DNA from 2 places in the Streptomyces sp. IBSNAI002 genome. Region 1 is predicted to be linked to the other one. Evidence: riboswitches for the same ligand, from Rfam matches in the RefSeq annotation. Region 1 holds a riboswitch; the other holds the start of a gene.
The links. A riboswitch is a leader RNA that binds a small molecule or an ion and turns the genes downstream of it on or off. The one in region 1 is predicted to bind glycine.

Region 1 (8,259 bases):
TCTGCTGCTGTTCGTCCTGGGGCTCGGGCTGGCCATCCAGGTGCGCTCGACCAGTGACTCCAGTGCGCTGCGCGGGGCCCGTCAGGAGGACCTCGTACGGATCCTCGACGAGCTGGACGGGCGGACCAAGCGCCTGGAGGAGGAGAAGCAGCGGCTGGAGGATCAGCGCAAGGAGCTGGAGAGCAGTTCCAACCAGGCGGAGGAGGCCCGGAGGCAGACCGTGGAGAAGGAGCGCCAACTCGGCATCCTGGCCGGTACGGTGGCAGCCCAGGGGCCCGGTATCACGCTGAAGATCACCGATCCCAAGGGCCTGGTGCGGTCCGACCAGTTGCTGGACACGCTTCAGGAGCTGCGGGCGGCCGGGGCCGAGGCGATCCAGATCAACGGGGTGCGCGTGGTGGCGGGCTCGTACTTCTCGGACGAGAACGGCGGGGTCGGGATCGACGGTAGGAAGATCACACAGCCCTACGAGTTCAGGGTGATCGGGAAGCCGCAGGATCTGGAGCCGGCGCTCAACATCCCCGGCGGTGTCGTCCAGACGCTGGAGAAGGAACAGGCCAACGTCGTCGTCACACGGCCGGCGAAGATCGTTGTGGATGCCTTGCGGGCTGCGGAGCAGCCTGACTACGCTCGGTCGTCATCGTGAGGATGCGGAGCGGAGAGTGGACCGGCTCACGCGGGCGGATGCCTGCGGGGGGTCGGCGCACCGAAGTCGCGGTGCGTGGTGGAAACTGTCTGGTGGTTACGGACGTTGTGAGAATGTCCGGGTCGGCAGGTGTGTGCATTCGGAGTTCGTCCTGCCCCACGGGCGGGTCTGTTTCGGTCAAGGGGAATCGCCCGTGAAGTTGTTTGAGAAGTTGTTCGGCAAGAAGAACCGCGAGGAAGGCGGAGCGGCACGTCACCGTGCCGGGCACGGCGACGCGGAGGGGCAGGGCGACCGGCCGCTCTTCCGTGACGAGGTCGCGGGCGGGGGTGACAATTCGGGCGGCCACGGCGCGTCGTCTGTTGACCCCGCTGGTACCGGACGCATAGGTTTCGGTGAACCATCAACCTCAAGTGCGGGTGGAGGGTTTGCCCCCGACCCGTATGCCACCAATGCCTCCGCGGGTCAGCCGCGGCGCGAGGAGCCGTCCATGTCGGCCGAGCAGGTTTGCAGCAGGTGCGGACACCGCAGCGATGCGGCCAGCCGGTTCTGCTCCAACTGCGGTGCGCCGCTGCGGGCGGGCCTGACGCCGGAGCGTGCCTCGGAGACCACGTCCACCATCTCGATCTCGGGCCTCGAGGCCTACGAGGCCGAGGTGTCGGGACAACAGCACGTGTCGTCCTCGCTGTCCCCCGAGGCCCAGGCCGCGGTGGAGGCGCTGCCGCCCGGTTCCGCCCTGCTGATCGTGCGGCGCGGCCCCAACTCCGGTAGCCGCTTCCTGCTGGACGGAGAGCTGACCACCGCGGGCCGGCACCCGCAGAGCGACATCTTCCTGGACGACGTCACCGTCTCCCGGCGGCATGTCGAGTTCCGCAGGAGTCAGGACGGCGGATTCACCGTCTCCGACGTCGGCAGCCTCAACGGCACGTACGTGAACCGTGAGCCGATCGACTCCGTCGCGCTGCACAACGGCGACGAGGTGCAGATCGGCAAGTACCGGCTGGTCTTCTACGCGAGCCTGCGGGGCGTCTGACCCTCCCCCCGGACTCCGTCCGGAGGGACCCCCAGAGGGAAGGTCCCATGCTGCGCACCCCGACAGGCGGTGCCGGAAACGGCGCCGCCGGCTCGGCCGGGCGGCTGGTGAGCATCGGCACGGTGCTCACCACGCTGCGTGACGAGTTCCCCGAAGTCACCATCTCGAAGATCCGTTTCCTGGAGGCGGAGGGGCTCGTCGAGCCCAGTCGCACGCCGTCGGGATACCGCAAGTTCAGCACCGAGGACGTCGAGCGGCTCGCCCGCATCCTGCGGTTGCAGCGCGATCACTACCTGCCGTTGAAGGTCATCCGCGAGCAGCTCGACGCGCTGGCCCGCGGTGAGCAGATCCGGATTCCGGCGCCCACGGCGCACGGGGAGACCGTCGATCCCACGGGCCCCGCGGCCGTCTACGGGGAAGTGGGCCGGGAACGGCCCACGGTCGCCCGGGTGGGCCGGGAGGAGCTGATCGCTGCCGCCGGCGTGGACGAGGTCCAGCTGGTCGAGTGGGAGTCGTACGGGCTGCTCACGGAGGCGCCGGGCGGCGGATTCGACGCCGAGGCGGTCACCGTGGCCCGGCTGGTGGCAGACCTGGGGCGATTCGGCCTGGAACCGCGGCACCTGCGGGCGATGAAGGCGGCCGCGGACCGGGAGGCGGGCCTGGTGGAGCAGGTGGTGGCACCCCTGCGACGGCACCGCAACCCCCAGACCAGGGCGCATGCGGAGGCCACGATGAAGGAGCTCGCGGGGCTCTCCGTACGGCTCCACGAAGCCCTGGTGCAGACCGCCCTCGGGGTCCGGCTGCCGTGAGGCAGGGGCCCCGACTACCCAAACCTGCCGGGCAGGTCCTAGGGTTACTGTGTGAACGAGCTCGACGTTGTGGGTGTCCGGGTGGAAATGCCCTCCAACCAACCGATCGTGCTCCTGCGTGAAGTGGGAGGCGACCGGTACCTCCCCATCTGGATCGGTCCTGGGGAGGCGACCGCCATTGCCTTCGCGCAGCAGGGGATGGCCCCTGCCCGGCCGCTGACGCACGACCTGTTCAAGGACGTGCTGGAGGCGGTCGGCGAGGAGCTCACCGAGGTCCGGATCACGGATCTGCGGGAGGGCGTCTTCTACGCGGAGCTCGTCTTCGCCAGCGGGGTCGAGGTGAGCGCGCGCCCTTCCGACGCCATAGCGCTGGCCCTGCGCACCGGGACGCCGATCTACGGCAGTGACGGTGTGCTCGACGACGCGGGGATCGCGATTCCGGACGAGCAGGAGGACGAGGTGGAGAAGTTCCGCGAGTTCCTCGACCAGATCTCGCCCGAGGACTTCGGTACCGGTCCGCAGTGAGACGGTGGCCGGGTCGGCCGCGTCGTCCACCGGGAACTGTCAGCCCATTCGGTTAGCCTTTCCCCGCAAAGGGATACGGGAAACCACTCTCAGGGTGATTATCACTCGGCGTGCCGAGTGTGGCGATCGTTGACGCACCCCTGGTGACTGCCTACCTTCAAGGTGGGCAGGTCAAGGACGGAGGGTCGGCGTGAGGATCACGGGCGACGGTACGACCGGGGGCATCCCCGCACGGAGTGACGGTGGGCCGTACCCGCTGCACGGCAGTGCGGTCGGGTCCGCGCGCCGTCAGCCGGAGTCGACGCCGGTCGGACCGGTGGGCGGCGACCCGGCGCCCGAGCAGATCGGCTACCGCGGGCCGACCGCGTGCGCCGCGGCCGGGATCACCTACCGGCAGCTCGACTACTGGGCCAGGACGGGGCTGGTGGAGCCGAGCGTACGCCCCGCCTACGGCTCGGGGACGCAGCGGCTGTACAGCTTCCGCGACGTCGTGGTCCTCAAGATCGTCAAACGTTTCCTGGACACCGGGGTGGCGCTCCAGAACATCCGCACGGCCGTGCAGCACCTGCGCGACCGGGGCTTCTCGGACCTCGAGCGGATGACGCTGATGAGCGACGGCGCGACCGTGTACGAGTGCACCTCGCCGGACCAGGTCGTGAGCCTGCTCCAGGGCGGTCAGGGCGTCTTCGGCATCGCCGTGGGCGTCGTGTGGGGCGACGTCGAGAGCGCTCTGTCCCAGCTGCACGGCGAGCGGGTGGACACGGGCGAGACCCTGGTCGGGCACAACCCGACGGACGAGCTGGCGGCCCGCCGCAACCGGGCCGGCTGAACGGCGCCCGGGGAATGTCAGTCCCGTAGGGCAGCATCGGTCATGTGAGAGCCGCGCCGACCATCCTGCACCTGGACATGGATGCCTTCTACGCGTCCGTGGAGCAGGCGTCGAAGCCGAGCCTGCGGGGCAAGGCCGTCATCGTGGGCGGCCTCGGGCCGCGCGGGGTCGTCGCGACCGCCTCGTACGAGGCGCGGCGGTTCGGCGTGCATTCGGCGATGCCGATGGCCCAGGCGCGGCGGCTCTGCCCGAACGGCGCCTACCTGATCCCGCGCTTCACCCTGTACCGGCAGGTCAGCGATGTGGTGATGGCCCTGCTGAGGGAACTGTCGCCGCTGGTGGAGCCGCTCTCCCTGGACGAGGCCTTCGTGGACCTCGAGGCGGGCGGGACCGCCTTCGACTCGGCGGGCGCCCGGGCCACCGGGGAGCGGCTGCGGGCGGACATCAGGGCGGCGACGGGGCTCAGCGGATCGGTGGGGCTGGCCGGTTCGAAGATGCTGGCCAAGGTGGCGTCCGAGGAGGCCAAGCCGGCGGGCCTGCTGCTGATCGAGCCCGGTACGGAGCGGGAGCTCCTCGCGCCGATGTCGGTACGGACCCTGCCCGGCGTCGGGCCGGCCACCGGCGAGCACCTGCGGCGCGCCGGGATCACCACGGTGGGGGACTTGGCGGAGGCCGGGGAGGACGAGCTGGTGCGCATGCTCGGGCGCTCGCACGGGGTGGGGCTGTACCGGATGGCGCTGGGGATCGACGACCGCCCGGTGGTCGCGGAGCGGGACGCGAAATCGGTGTCGGTGGAGGACACCTTCGACGTGGACCTGCACGACCGGGTGCGGATCAGGACCGAGGTGCAGCGTCTCGCGGACCGGTGCGTGCAGCGGCTGCGCGGATCCGGGCACTCGGGGCGGACGATCGTCCTGAAGGTGCGCAGGTACGACTTCTCGACGCTGACGCGGTCCGAGACGCTGCGGGGGCCCACGGACGATCCCGCGGTCGTGCGCGAGGCCGCGGCGCGGCTGCTGGAGGGGGTGGACACCACGGGCGGGGTGCGGCTGCTGGGCGTGGGCGTGACCGGACTGGCGGACTACACGCAGGAGGACCTGTTCGCGCAGTCGCTGGCCGCCGAGCCGCAGGAGGGGACGGGGGAGGCTCCGGCGACCGACGGGGCCGCCGAGCCCGGTGGGGCCGCTGCGGGGGACGTGGAAGGCGTGCAGGGCGTGCAGGGCGCTGAGCCGTCAGCGGACCCGTCGGGGCCGTCGGGGCCGTCCGGGGAGCCGGAGGCGGCCGCGGAGCGGCGGTGGACGGCCGGGAGCGACGTACGGCACGCGGTGTACGGGCCCGGCTGGGTGCAGGGCAGCGGGGTCGGGCGGGTGACCGTACGGTTCGAGCGGCCGGGATCGGAGCCCGGCCGGGTGCGGACCTTCCGGGTGGACGACCCCGAGCTGGAGCCGTCCGATCCGCTGCCGCTGGTGGGGGACGACCCGCCGGCCCCGGCCTCCCGGGCCTCCCAGGCCCCCTCGCCCTCCTAGTCCTCCGGGCTCCTTGCCCTCGTCGGCCCTGGGCGGTCCCCGTCAGCCCTCGTCGCCCGCCAGGCGGCCGAAGTCGCGCTGGAAGTCGCTCGGCAGGGTCAGGTCCAGGCCGTAGTGGTGGTAGAGCTGCAGCTCCTGTTCGGGGGAGAGGTGGCGGCCGACCCCGAAATCGGGTGCGTCCTTGATCAGGGAACGGTCGAAGGGCACCCGCAGGGTGTCGCCGACCATCTCGCTCGGCTCCAGCGGGACGAACGCGTCCCGGCTGAACAGGCCGGTCCGCACGGCTGCCCATTCCGGGACTCCCGTGGCATCGTCGAGGTAGACCTCGTCGATGGTGCCGATCTTGGTGCCGTTGCGGTCGAACGCCTTGCGGCCGATCAGGCTGCGCGGATCGATGTCGGTCTGCACGGTCCCTCCAAATGGTCGCAACTCCTCCGTAATGACTACAGAAGTGCATATCGGGAAAGGAGGCCACTCGGGGAGTGCCCAGATCCTCGCTGGTAGGCTGGGTGATGGCTGTCGACCCTGTGCGGGAGAGTCCTCCGAGTGAACGTGACGGAGGCGCCGAAGGAGCAAATCCTCCCCGGAATCTCTCAGGCATACGTACCGCACGGACGAGGCCACTCTGGAAAGCAGGAGCGGGTACCGGGCGCGCAGTGCCGGTCCCTCTCCTCACCGACGGTGAAAGCCGGACCTCGCGGGCGACCCCTGCGGATCCGGTGAAGCTCTCAGGTTGAGATGACAGAGGGGGAGGCCGTCCGGGTGCCCGCGCCGTGGTGCCCCTCGCAGGTCGTACGACCAGGAGGCCTCCGTACATGACCGCCAACCGCATTCCGCTCTCCCAGCTGGAGCGAGGCATCCCCTTCGAGCAGCGCCACATCGGCCCGGATGCCGAGGCGCAGGCGAAGATGCTCGCCCAGGTGGGCTACGGCTCCCTGGACGAACTGACCGCCGCCGCGGTGCCGGATGTCATCAAGACCGCCGAAGCGCTCAACCTGCCCGAGGCGCGGACCGAGGCGGAGGTGCTCGCCGAGCTGCGCTCGCTCGCCGACCGCAACCAGGTCCTCTCCCCGATGATCGGCCTCGGCTACTACGGCACCTTCACGCCGCCGGTGATCCTGCGCAACGTCATGGAGAACCCGGCCTGGTACACGGCGTACACGCCCTACCAGCCGGAGATCTCGCAGGGCCGCCTCGAGGCGCTGCTGAACTTCCAGACGGTCGTCGCCGACCTCACCGGGCTGCCGACCTCCGGCGCCTCGCTGCTCGACGAGGGCACCGCGGCCGCCGAGGCCATGTCGCTCGCCCGCCGGGTGGGCAAGGTCAAGGGCGGCGTCTTCCTGATCGACGCGGACGCGCTGCCGCAGACCATCGCCGTGATCGAGACCCGCGCCGAGCCCACGGGCGTCGAGGTCGTCGTCGCGGACCTCTCGGACGGCATCCCGGCCGAGATCGCCGAGCGCGGCGTCTTCGGCGTGCTGCTCCAGTACCCGGGCGCCTCCGGTGCCGTACGGGAGATCAAGCCGCTGATCGACCAGGCGCACGAGCTCGGTGCCGTCGTCACCGTCTCGGCCGACCTGCTCGCGCTGACCCTGCTGACCTCCCCGGGCGAGCTGGGCGCCGACATCGCCGTCGGCACCACGCAGCGCTTCGGCGTCCCGATGGGCTTCGGCGGACCGCACGCCGGCTACATGGCCGTCCAGGCCAAGCACGCTCGCTCGCTGCCCGGCCGCCTCGTCGGCGTCTCCGTGGACGCGGACGGCAACAAGGCGTACCGCCTGGCGCTGCAGACCCGTGAGCAGCACATCCGTCGTGAGAAGGCCACCAGCAACATCTGCACCGCGCAGGTCCTGCTGGCCGTCATGGCCGCCATGTACGCCGTCTACCACGGTCCGGACGGCCTGCGGACGATCGCCCGCCGCACCCACCGCTACGCGGCCCTGCTCGCCGCGGGCCTGAAGTCCGGCGGGGTCGAGATCCTGCACGGCGCGTACTTCGACACGATCACGGCCCGGGTCCCGGGCCGCGCGGCGGAGGTCGTCGCCGCCGCCCGCGAGGGCGGGGCCAACCTGTACCGCGCCGACGCCGACCACGTCTCCGTCGCCTGCGACGAGACCACCCTGCGCGCCGACATCGAGGCCGTCTGGTCCGCCTTCGGGGTGTCCGCGGACATCGAGGCGCTCGACGCGACCACCGAGGACACGCTGCCCGAGGGCCTGCTGCGCTCGGACGACTACCTGACCCACCCGGTCTTCCACCAGCACCGTTCCGAGACCGCGATGCTGCGCTACCTGCGCAAGCTCTCGGACAAGGACTACGCGCTGGACCGCGGCATGATCCCGCTGGGCTCCTGCACCATGAAGCTCAACGCGACCACCGAGATGGAGCCGGTGACCTGGCCGGAGTTCGGCCAGCTGCACCCGTTCGCCCCGGTGGAGCAGGCCGAGGGCTACCTCACGCTCATCAACGAGCTGGAGGAACGTCTCTGCGAGGTCACGGGCTACGACAAGGTCTCCATCCAGCCGAACGCCGGCTCCCAGGGCGAGCTGGCCGGGCTGCTCGCCGTCCGCGCCTACCACCGCGCGAACGGCGACGAGCAGCGCACCATCTGCCTGATCCCGTCCTCCGCGCACGGCACCAACGCCGCCAGCGCCGTGATGGCGGGCATGAAGGTCGTCGTCGTCAAGACCGCCGACGACGGCGAGGTGGACGCGGCCGACCTGCGCGCGAAGATCGAGCAGTACCGCGACGAGCTCGCCGTGCTGATGATCACCTACCCCTCCACGCACGGTGTGTTCGAGGAGCACGTCGCCGACATCTGCGCCCAGGTGCACGAGGCGGGCGGCCAGGTCTACGTGGACGGCGCCAACCTCAACGCCCTGGTGGGCCTGGCC
Region 2 (8,259 bases), 4.3 Mb from region 1:
GATCCCCTGGGTCAGTTGCCGGCGGTGAGCTTGGCGTACTCGTCGGCGGAGAGCAGGTCGTCCTGGTCCTCCGTGACGCGTACCTTGAACAGCCAGCCGCCCTCGAACGGGTCCGTGTTCACGAGCGCCGGGTTGTCGACGACGTCCTGGTTGGACTCGACGACCTCGCCGGAGACGGGGGAGTACAGGTCGCTGACCGACTTGGTCGACTCCAGCTCGCCGCAGGTCTCGCCCGCGGTCACGGTGTCGCCGACCGCGGGAAGCTGGGCGTAGACGACGTCACCGAGCGCGTTGGCCGCGAACTCCGTGATGCCGACCGTCGCGACGCCGCCCTCGGCGTCCGACAGCCACTCGTGCTCCTTGCTGTAACGCAGCTGCTGGGGGTTGCTCATGACCTGATTCTCCTGGATGCGGGGGAGTGGATACGAACAGCGGTCTTGGTTACTGAGACGGCGGTACTGCGAAGTGCCGTACGGGGCTACTTCTGCCGCTTGTAGAACGGCAGGGCCACGACCTCGTACGCCTCATGCGTACCGCGAATGTCCACGCCGACGCCGGAGGTGCCGGGCGCGGCGTGTGCCGCGTCGACGTACGCGATCGCGATCGGCTTGCCCAGCGTGGGCGACGGGGCGCCCGAGGTGACCTCGCCGACGACCTCGCCGCCAGACACGACGGAGAAGCCGGCGCGCGGGACGCGGCGGCCCTCGGCGATCAGGCCGACCAGCTTGCGCGGCGGGTTCACGGCGGCGCGCTCGGCGGCGGCCTCCAGCGCGGCGCGGCCGACGAAGTCCCCCTCCTTCTCGAACTTCACGACCCGGCCCAGCCCCGCGTCGAACGGGGTCAGCGAGGTGGTCAGCTCGTGCCCGTACAGCGGCATGCCCGCCTCCAGGCGCAGGGTGTCGCGGCAGGACAGGCCGGCCGGGACCAGGCCGACGCCCTCGCCCGCCTTGGTCAGCGCCTGCCACAGCTCCACGGCGTGCTCGGGGGCGACGAACAGCTCGAAGCCGTCCTCGCCGGTGTAGCCCGTACGGGCGATCAGCGCGGGCACTCCGGCCACCGTGCCCGGCAGGCCGGCGTAGTACTTCAGCCCGTCCAGGTCGGCGTCGGTGAGCGAGGCGAGGATGCCGGGGGACTCCGGGCCCTGGACGGCGATCAGCGCGTACGCGTCGCGGTCGTCGCGGACCTCGGCGTCGAAGCCGGCGGCGCGCTCGGTCAGGGCGTCGAGGACGACCTGGGCGTTGGAGGCGTTGGCGACGACCATGAACTCGGTCTCGCCGAGGCGGTAGACGATCAGGTCGTCGAGGATCCCGCCGTCCTCCTGGCAGATGTGCGTGTAGCGGGCGCGGCCGATGCCGACGGTGGAGATGTTGCCGACCAGCGCGTAGTCCAGGACCTTGACGGCCTCCGGGCCGGTCAGGGTGATCTCGCCCATGTGGGACAGATCGAAGAGACCGGCCTTGGTGCGTACGGCGTTGTGCTCGTCGCGCTCGCTGCCGTACCGCAGGGGCATGTCCCAGCCCGCGAAGTCGGTCATGGTCGCACCGAGCGAGCGGTGCAGCGCATCGAGTGCGGTCAGGCGGGGGGCGTTGCTCATGGGTGTGGCTCCCGAGTCCCAGGGCATGACATGACGAGGAAGGTCCTCCCCATCTGTCATCGGAACCTGAGAGGTTCGCCGAGAGTTCCCCCACTGCCGGGGACGGTCGGCTTGCACCTTGGGTGGAGCCGTCCGTCGGACGGCTCGCTTTTCAGATCTGCCTCATCCACGCGGTACGGGGCCTGAGAGATTCAAGGGAGGTTCTTGCTCCTTCGGCGCCCGTGCACGGCCTCGCGGCGTGCCGGGACTCTCCCGCGCGGATTCAAGCGGCCGGTATGCAGTTGGTCCAGATGGCGCACATCATTGCACGCCACCGTGGTGATCGGGCGTGGGGCCCCGAAAGTTCGTACGGGGCCGGAAGGCTGGAACGGAACCGGTGCTGCCGGATTACCGTCTCTTTACACTCAGTGGGAAAGGGTCCTGTGACCCGATTCGGGGGAGGCGAACACTGTGCGGCGATTCGGAGTAGTGGCGGCTGTGGGAACCGTGGACGCGGTGCCGGCGCAGCGCGGCGCAGGTGCGGGTGCCGGTGCCGGTGCGGCGGCGTGCGCGGGTGCCGGTGCGGGTGCCGGTGCGGGTGCCGGTGCCGGACGGGTACGCGACCTGCGCGGGGCCGGGGCGCGGGGGGCGCGCCGGCTCGGCTTCGCCGCGGGCGACATCGTGGTGGTGTCCGGACTGCCGGGCGGGGGCAAGAGCACGCTGATCAAGCGGGCGGCCGCCGAGGGCGGCGCGATCGACTCCCAGGACACCCGCGAGCGCTGGGAGCGGCGGATGCCGGCGGGGCTGCCGTACGGGGCGTACCGGCCGCTGGTGCGGGCCGCGCACTACTGGGGGCTGTGGCGGACCCTGCGCTCCGGAGCCTCGGTGGTCGTGCACGACTGTGGAACCCAGGCCTGGGTCCGGGGCCTGCTCGCGGCCGTCGCGCGCCGTCGGGGCCGGGCGCTGCACCTGCTGCTCCTGGACAGCAGCCCGGAGGAGGCGCTGTCCGGCCAGGCGGCGCGGGGGCGCCGGGTCTCCGCGTACGCCTTCGCCCGTCACCGGGGCGCGGTGACCAGGCTCCTGCGCGAGGCCGAGGCCGGCCGTCCGCCGGCGGGCTGCGCCTCGGTCACCCTCCTGGACCGCCCCTCGGCCGCCGCCGTGTCCCGCATCGCCTTCCACGCCTAGGTCGTCTCTTTCGGATCTTGTCGCCCGGCGCGATCCGACAGAGACGGCCTAGGAGCGGGTTGCCCCGGCGGAGCCCGGGCGCCGGCGCAGCGGATAATCTCGCCACGACGTTCGGCGGGGACCACAGACGGAGGCACGGGGCACATGCAAGGCAGCGGCGGCGGGGGCGGCACCGGCTGGCCCGGGAATGAGCTGGAGCAGGTGCTCGGCGCGGCGCTCGGGCAGCCGGACGCCGGGGCCCGGATCCTGGAGGTGCTCGGGCGCAGCCAGGTCTGGGTGCCCCTGCCCGGCGGCGGCGCACCCGAGGCCGCGAGCCTCGACCTGCCGACCATGGACATCGGCGGGGCCGCGTACGTCCCCGTCTACAGTTCCGAGGCCCAGTTCCGCTACTGCGTCGGTCCCGGCATGGACTTCGCCGTGGCCCCCGCCGTGGAGTTCGCCCGCGGCCTGCCCCCGCAGCTCGGCATCGCGCTCAATCCCGAGGGCGCCGTCGGCGTCCCCCTGCCCCCGCCCGCCGTGGCGGAGCTGTGCCGTACCGGGCGGACCCCGCTCGACGGGCCGTCCACCGGCGGTCGGGTCCGGCTCTACGAGCCCGACTGGCAGCAGGACCCGGTGGACTTCCTGGCCGCCGCCGCGGAGGAGTTCCGCGCCACCGGCGTGGTCGCCGCCGCGCACCGCTGCCTCGCCAGCGTCGAGGGCGGGGAGCCGGAACTGTTCATCGGTGTCCGACTGGTGGGATGGGATCCCGAGACGCACGGCGCCCCGCTGGAGGCCCTCGGCCGGGCCCTGGCCCGCGTCCCGGCGCCCTGGCCGGTGCAGTTGATCCTCCTCGACGCCGTGCAGGACCCGGTCACGGACTGGATTCGTGAGCGCGTACGCCCCTTCTACCTTCCGTAGGGCCGCTTAAGCTGTGGTACGCGTGGACGACGGGCGGACGAAGAGGGGTACCGGGTGAGTGCGTCAGGCACGGCCGCGGCCGGGCAGGTCGAGCACATGCTGCGCCAGGTGACTCCCGGGCGCTATGAGAGCTACGAGTCACTTCTGCACGCCCTCGCCGAGGGCAGGGTGTGGATGCTGCTGTGGCAGGGGCAGCCGGGTTCCCCCGACGCCCAGTACGGCGGCATGGAGGTCGAGAGCCTCGGCTACGCGCCGTGCGTGACCTCCCCGCAGGAGCTGGCCGCCAGCGGCTGGAACCGGGGCTACGAGGTGGTCACCGGGCGGGACATCGCCCGCGCGCTCTACCCGGACCGCTGGGGCCTGTGGCTCAACCCGCACGCCCAGGGCGGCGGGCTCGGCGTCCCGTGGGCCGACCTGCGCCGGATCGCGACCGGCCTGGACCGGATGCCGGCCGGGCCGCTGCGGCTGTCCGAGCCCTCCCTGGAGCTGCCGCAGTTCTACGGGCTGCTGACCCAGCACGCGCACCGCACCCCGGCCGTCCGCTCGCTGCGCCGCGCCTGGGTACAGCCCGCGCTCGGGTCCCCGTACCTGGCGGTGGGGCTCGACCTGTACGACGCCTCCGCGCCCGCGCTGGAATCCGTACGGGAGATGATGCGCCAGTCGGTCGGCGTCGTCCCCGAGGGGGTTCCGGTGTGCACGGTCGCGCTGGCGGACGAGCACGACCCCGTCGCGATGTGGCTGCGCGCGCAGACCCGCCCGTTCTACGACCGCGAGGGCCAGGCGCCCGCGTACTGACAGGGGGATTCCGGCCGTACACCGCCCGGTTTCCAGACATCCGCATACCGAGACATCCATCTCGAAGGCCGCACCGGACCCATCGGTGCGGCCTTCGGCATATCCACCGAATGCGCCCAAGATCCAGGCCCGAAAGAGCAGTTGGGCCGGATGTCCGTTCCGCGCCGAACGGGCGGTGTTTCACCGCTCAACAGAGCGCGCGGTTCGGATAACGGAAGGTGGCGGTGCAGATCACGGTTGCGCATCACATCCCCGGCAGGTCTGGCGGCCGATTGAGAGGGCGTTGAAGACTCCCCCCACCGAAGGCCGGTCAATCTGACAACCACCAGCCCTTCACGTGCACTTCAGGCGCATTTCGCGCCAATCGCACCATCACGCGACGCCGAAAGAAACAAGCCGCCACAGCGGCGGGCATGGGCCGGCCACCGTCGGCCGAGAGGGGTCCCCACCACGATGACGGCACCACTGCACGACACCACCGCGGCCGAGCCCGCAGCCGTGGCCGCCCCCGGAGTTCCCCAGAAGGCGATCGAGGGACGTTCGCCGTGGAAGATCGCCTGGCTGCGCCTCAAGCGCGACAAGGTCGCCCTCGCCGGCGGTGTCATCGTGCTCCTGCTGATCCTCGTCGCGATCTTCGCGCCGCTGATCGTCAAGGCCTTCGGTCACCCGCCGGAGGAGCTGCACGAGGACATGCTGGACCCGCTGCTCGGCCTGCCGGCCGGCGACTGGGGCGGTATCAGCAGCGACTTCCTGCTGGGCGTCGAACCGGTCAACGGACGCGACGTGTTCAGCCGGATCGTCTACGGCGCCCGGATCTCGCTCCTGGTCGCCTTCCTGTCCGCCTTCGTGGCGGTCTCGCTGGGCACCTTCTTCGGCATCATCGCCGGCTACTTCGGCGGCTGGGTCGACGCGGCGATCAGCCGCGTGATGGACCTGCTGCTGGCCTTCCCGCAGCTGCTGTTCATCATCGCGCTGATCTCCGTCATCCCCGGCAAGCTGTGGGGCTTCGAGGGATCGGGCCTGCGGATCGCCGTACTGGTGCTGGTCATCGGATTCTTCGGCTGGCCCTACATCGGCCGCATCGTGCGCGGACAGACCCTGTCGCTGCGCGAACGCGAGTACGTCGAGGCCGCGCGCAGCCTCGGCGCGGGCCGCATGTACATCCTCTTCCGCGAACTGCTCCCGAACCTGGTGGCGCCCATCACCGTCTACTCGACGCTGATGATCCCCACCAACGTGCTGACCGAGGCCGCCCTCAGCTTCCTCGGCGTCGGCGTCAAGCCGCCCACACCGTCCTGGGGGGAAACCCTCTCCACGGCCGTGCGGACCTACGAGGACGATCCGCTCTTCATGATCTTCCCCGGCGTAGCGATCTTCATCACCGTGCTGGCCTTCAACCTCTTCGGCGACGGCGTCCGTGACGCCCTCGACCCGAAGGGCTCCCGCTAGCCATCGCAGGGCATACCAGGAACCGGCTTCGAGCCGTACGTACACCGTAACTACAACGGAGGTTGCGAGCACCGTGACTACCCATCGCACGTCGAAGCGCAGGCTTGCCGCTGGCACAGCCGTCGTGCTCGCGGTCATGCTGACCGCGACCGCCTGTGGCGGAAACGAGAAGAAGGACGACAAGCCGGCGGCCGGCGGCGGCTTCAACGCCGGCATCGGCAAGATCGCCAACGCGTCGGACAAGAAGGGCGGCGAGCTCAAGTTCGTCGGCACCCAGGAAGCCGACTCGTGGGACCCGCAGCGCGGCTACTACGGCTTCATGTGGGACTTCTCCCGCTACTACACGCGTCAGCTGGTCAGCTACAAGGCGGCCCCGGGCGAGCAGAGCACCGAGCTCGTCCCCGACCTCGCCACCGCCAAGGCCGACATCAGCGACGGCGGCAAGACGTACAAGTACACCCTCAAGGACAACGTGACCTGGGAGGACGGCACGCCCATCACCGCCCAGGACATCAAGTACGGCATCGAGCGCACCTGGGCCCAGGACGTCATCTCGGGCGGTCCGGTCTACCTGATGCAGGTCCTCGACCCGAAGACCGAGTACCCGGGCCCGTACAAGGACACCGCCCCGGACAAGCTCGGCCTCAAGGCGATCGAGACCCCGGACGCGAAGACCATCGTCTTCAAGCTCCCGCAGCCCAACGGTGACTTCGAGCAGATGCTGGCCATGCCGGCGGCGAGCCCGGTCAAGCAGGAGAAGGACACGGCGGCCAAGTACGGCCTGAAGCCCTTCTCGAGCGGCCCGTACAAGATCGACTCGTACGAGCCCAACAAGAGCATGAAGCTCTCGCGCAACGAGAACTGGAAGCCCGAGTCGGACACCATCCGCAAGGCGCTCCCGGACTCCATCTCGGTCACCTTCATGTCGAACGCGGACGACATGGACAAGCGCCTGATGAACGGCGAGTTCGACCTGGACCTCAACGCGACCGGCATCGGCCAGGCGGCCCGCGCCACCGCGCTGAAGGAGCACAAGGACAACCTGGACAACGGCCAGACCGGCTTCATCCGGTACGCCGTCTTCCCGCAGACCGTCGCGCCGTTCGACAACATCGAGTGCCGCAAGGCCGTCATCCACGCGGCCGACAAGAAGTCCCTGCAGACCGCCCGCGGCGGCCCGCAGGCCGGTGGCGACATCGCCCCCAACATGCTCCCGCTGGGCATCAAGGGCTCCGACGGCAAGTACGACCCGTACGAGGTCCTGAAGAACGACGGCAAGCCGAACGTCGAGAAGGCCAAGGAGGCCCTCAAGGCGTGCGGCAAGGAGTCCGGCTTCAAGACCACCATCGCGGTCCGCAACAACAAGCCGGTCGAGGTCGCCACGGCCGTCTCCCTGCAGAACGCCCTGAAGCAGGTCGGCATCGAGGCCGACGTCGACCAGTTCGACGGCGCCCAGACCTCCGGCATCATCGGTTCGCCGAAGGTCGTCAAGGAGAAGGGCTACGGCATCATCATCATGGGCTGGGGCGCCGACTTCCCGACCGGGCAGGGCTTCTCCCAGCCGCTGGTCGACGGCCGCTTCATCCTGCAGAGCGGCAACAACAACTTCTCCGAGCTGAACGACCCGGCGATCAACACCCTGTTCGACCAGGCCATCGCGGAGACCGACCCGACCAAGGCCGGCGACATCTACAAGCAGATGAACCAGAAGGTCTCCGAGGCCGCGGTCTACCTGCCCTTCGTCTACGACAAGACGATCACCTGGCGCAGCTCCCGCCTGACCAACGCGTACACCTCCGACGCCTACAACGGCCGGTACGACTACGCGTCGCTCGGTGTCATGAAGTAACGGTTCGTCCGTCAGGCAGTCAGCCAGGCAGTCCAGTTCCAGTGTTCCAGTGCCACACCCGCTAGGCACGAAGGGCAGGTGATGGCCGCGGTTTCGGCCTGGGGGCGCTCTCCAGAAGGGGGCGCCCCCGGGCCGCAGCCAGGCCGAGCGCAGTGCTTGCATATCTCATCCGACGGATCTTCGCCGTCATCGTCATGCTGTTGGTCATCTCGCTGGTGACCTTCGGAATCTTCTTCCTCTTCCCGAAGCTGATCGGGACGGATCCGGCGCTGTACTTCGTCGGCAAGCAGTCCGACCCCGCGGCCATCGAGGGCATCCGGCAGAAGATGGGTCTCGACGACCCGATCCTCGTCCAGTTCGGCAAGTTCGTCGTCGGGCTGGTGGCGGGTCGTACGTACGCCAACGGCTCCGACGTCACGCAATGCGCCGCGCCCTGCTTCGGCTACTCCTTCAAGACCGAGCAGGAGGTCTGGCCGCTGCTGCTGGACTGGCTGCCGGTCACCCTGGCGCT

Region 2: linked by a shared signal. The riboswitch ahead of gcvT (glycine cleavage system aminomethyltransferase GcvT) and the one ahead of gcvP (aminomethyl-transferring glycine dehydrogenase) in region 1 are both predicted to bind glycine.

The regions. Positions count from the first base shown of each region.
Region 1 is NZ_JBQPXG010000002.1:1,644,631-1,652,889, reverse strand. It holds gene ACTVZO_RS08130 (DUF881 domain-containing protein) at 1-646, shown strand, start outside; gene ACTVZO_RS08125 (FHA domain-containing protein) at 732-1,676, shown strand; gene ftsR (transcriptional regulator FtsR) at 1,724-2,485, shown strand; gene ACTVZO_RS08115 (bifunctional nuclease family protein) at 2,537-3,010, shown strand; gene ACTVZO_RS08110 (MerR family transcriptional regulator) at 3,201-3,839, shown strand; gene ACTVZO_RS08105 (DNA polymerase IV) at 3,884-5,365, shown strand; gene ACTVZO_RS08100 (PRC-barrel domain-containing protein) at 5,408-5,773, opposite strand; glycine riboswitch at 5,886-5,984, shown strand; gene gcvP (aminomethyl-transferring glycine dehydrogenase) at 6,181-8,259, shown strand, end outside.
Region 2 is NZ_JBQPXG010000002.1:5,901,042-5,909,300, forward strand. It holds gene gcvH (glycine cleavage system protein GcvH) at 12-392, opposite strand; gene gcvT (glycine cleavage system aminomethyltransferase GcvT) at 479-1,594, opposite strand; glycine riboswitch at 1,756-1,859, opposite strand; gene ACTVZO_RS28515 (AAA family ATPase) at 2,081-2,758, shown strand; gene ACTVZO_RS28520 (enhanced serine sensitivity protein SseB) at 2,903-3,655, shown strand; gene ACTVZO_RS28525 (enhanced serine sensitivity protein SseB C-terminal domain-containing protein) at 3,710-4,450, shown strand; gene ACTVZO_RS28530 (ABC transporter permease) at 4,904-5,899, shown strand; gene ACTVZO_RS28535 (ABC transporter substrate-binding protein) at 5,973-7,748, shown strand; gene ACTVZO_RS28540 (ABC transporter permease) at 7,901-8,259, shown strand, end outside.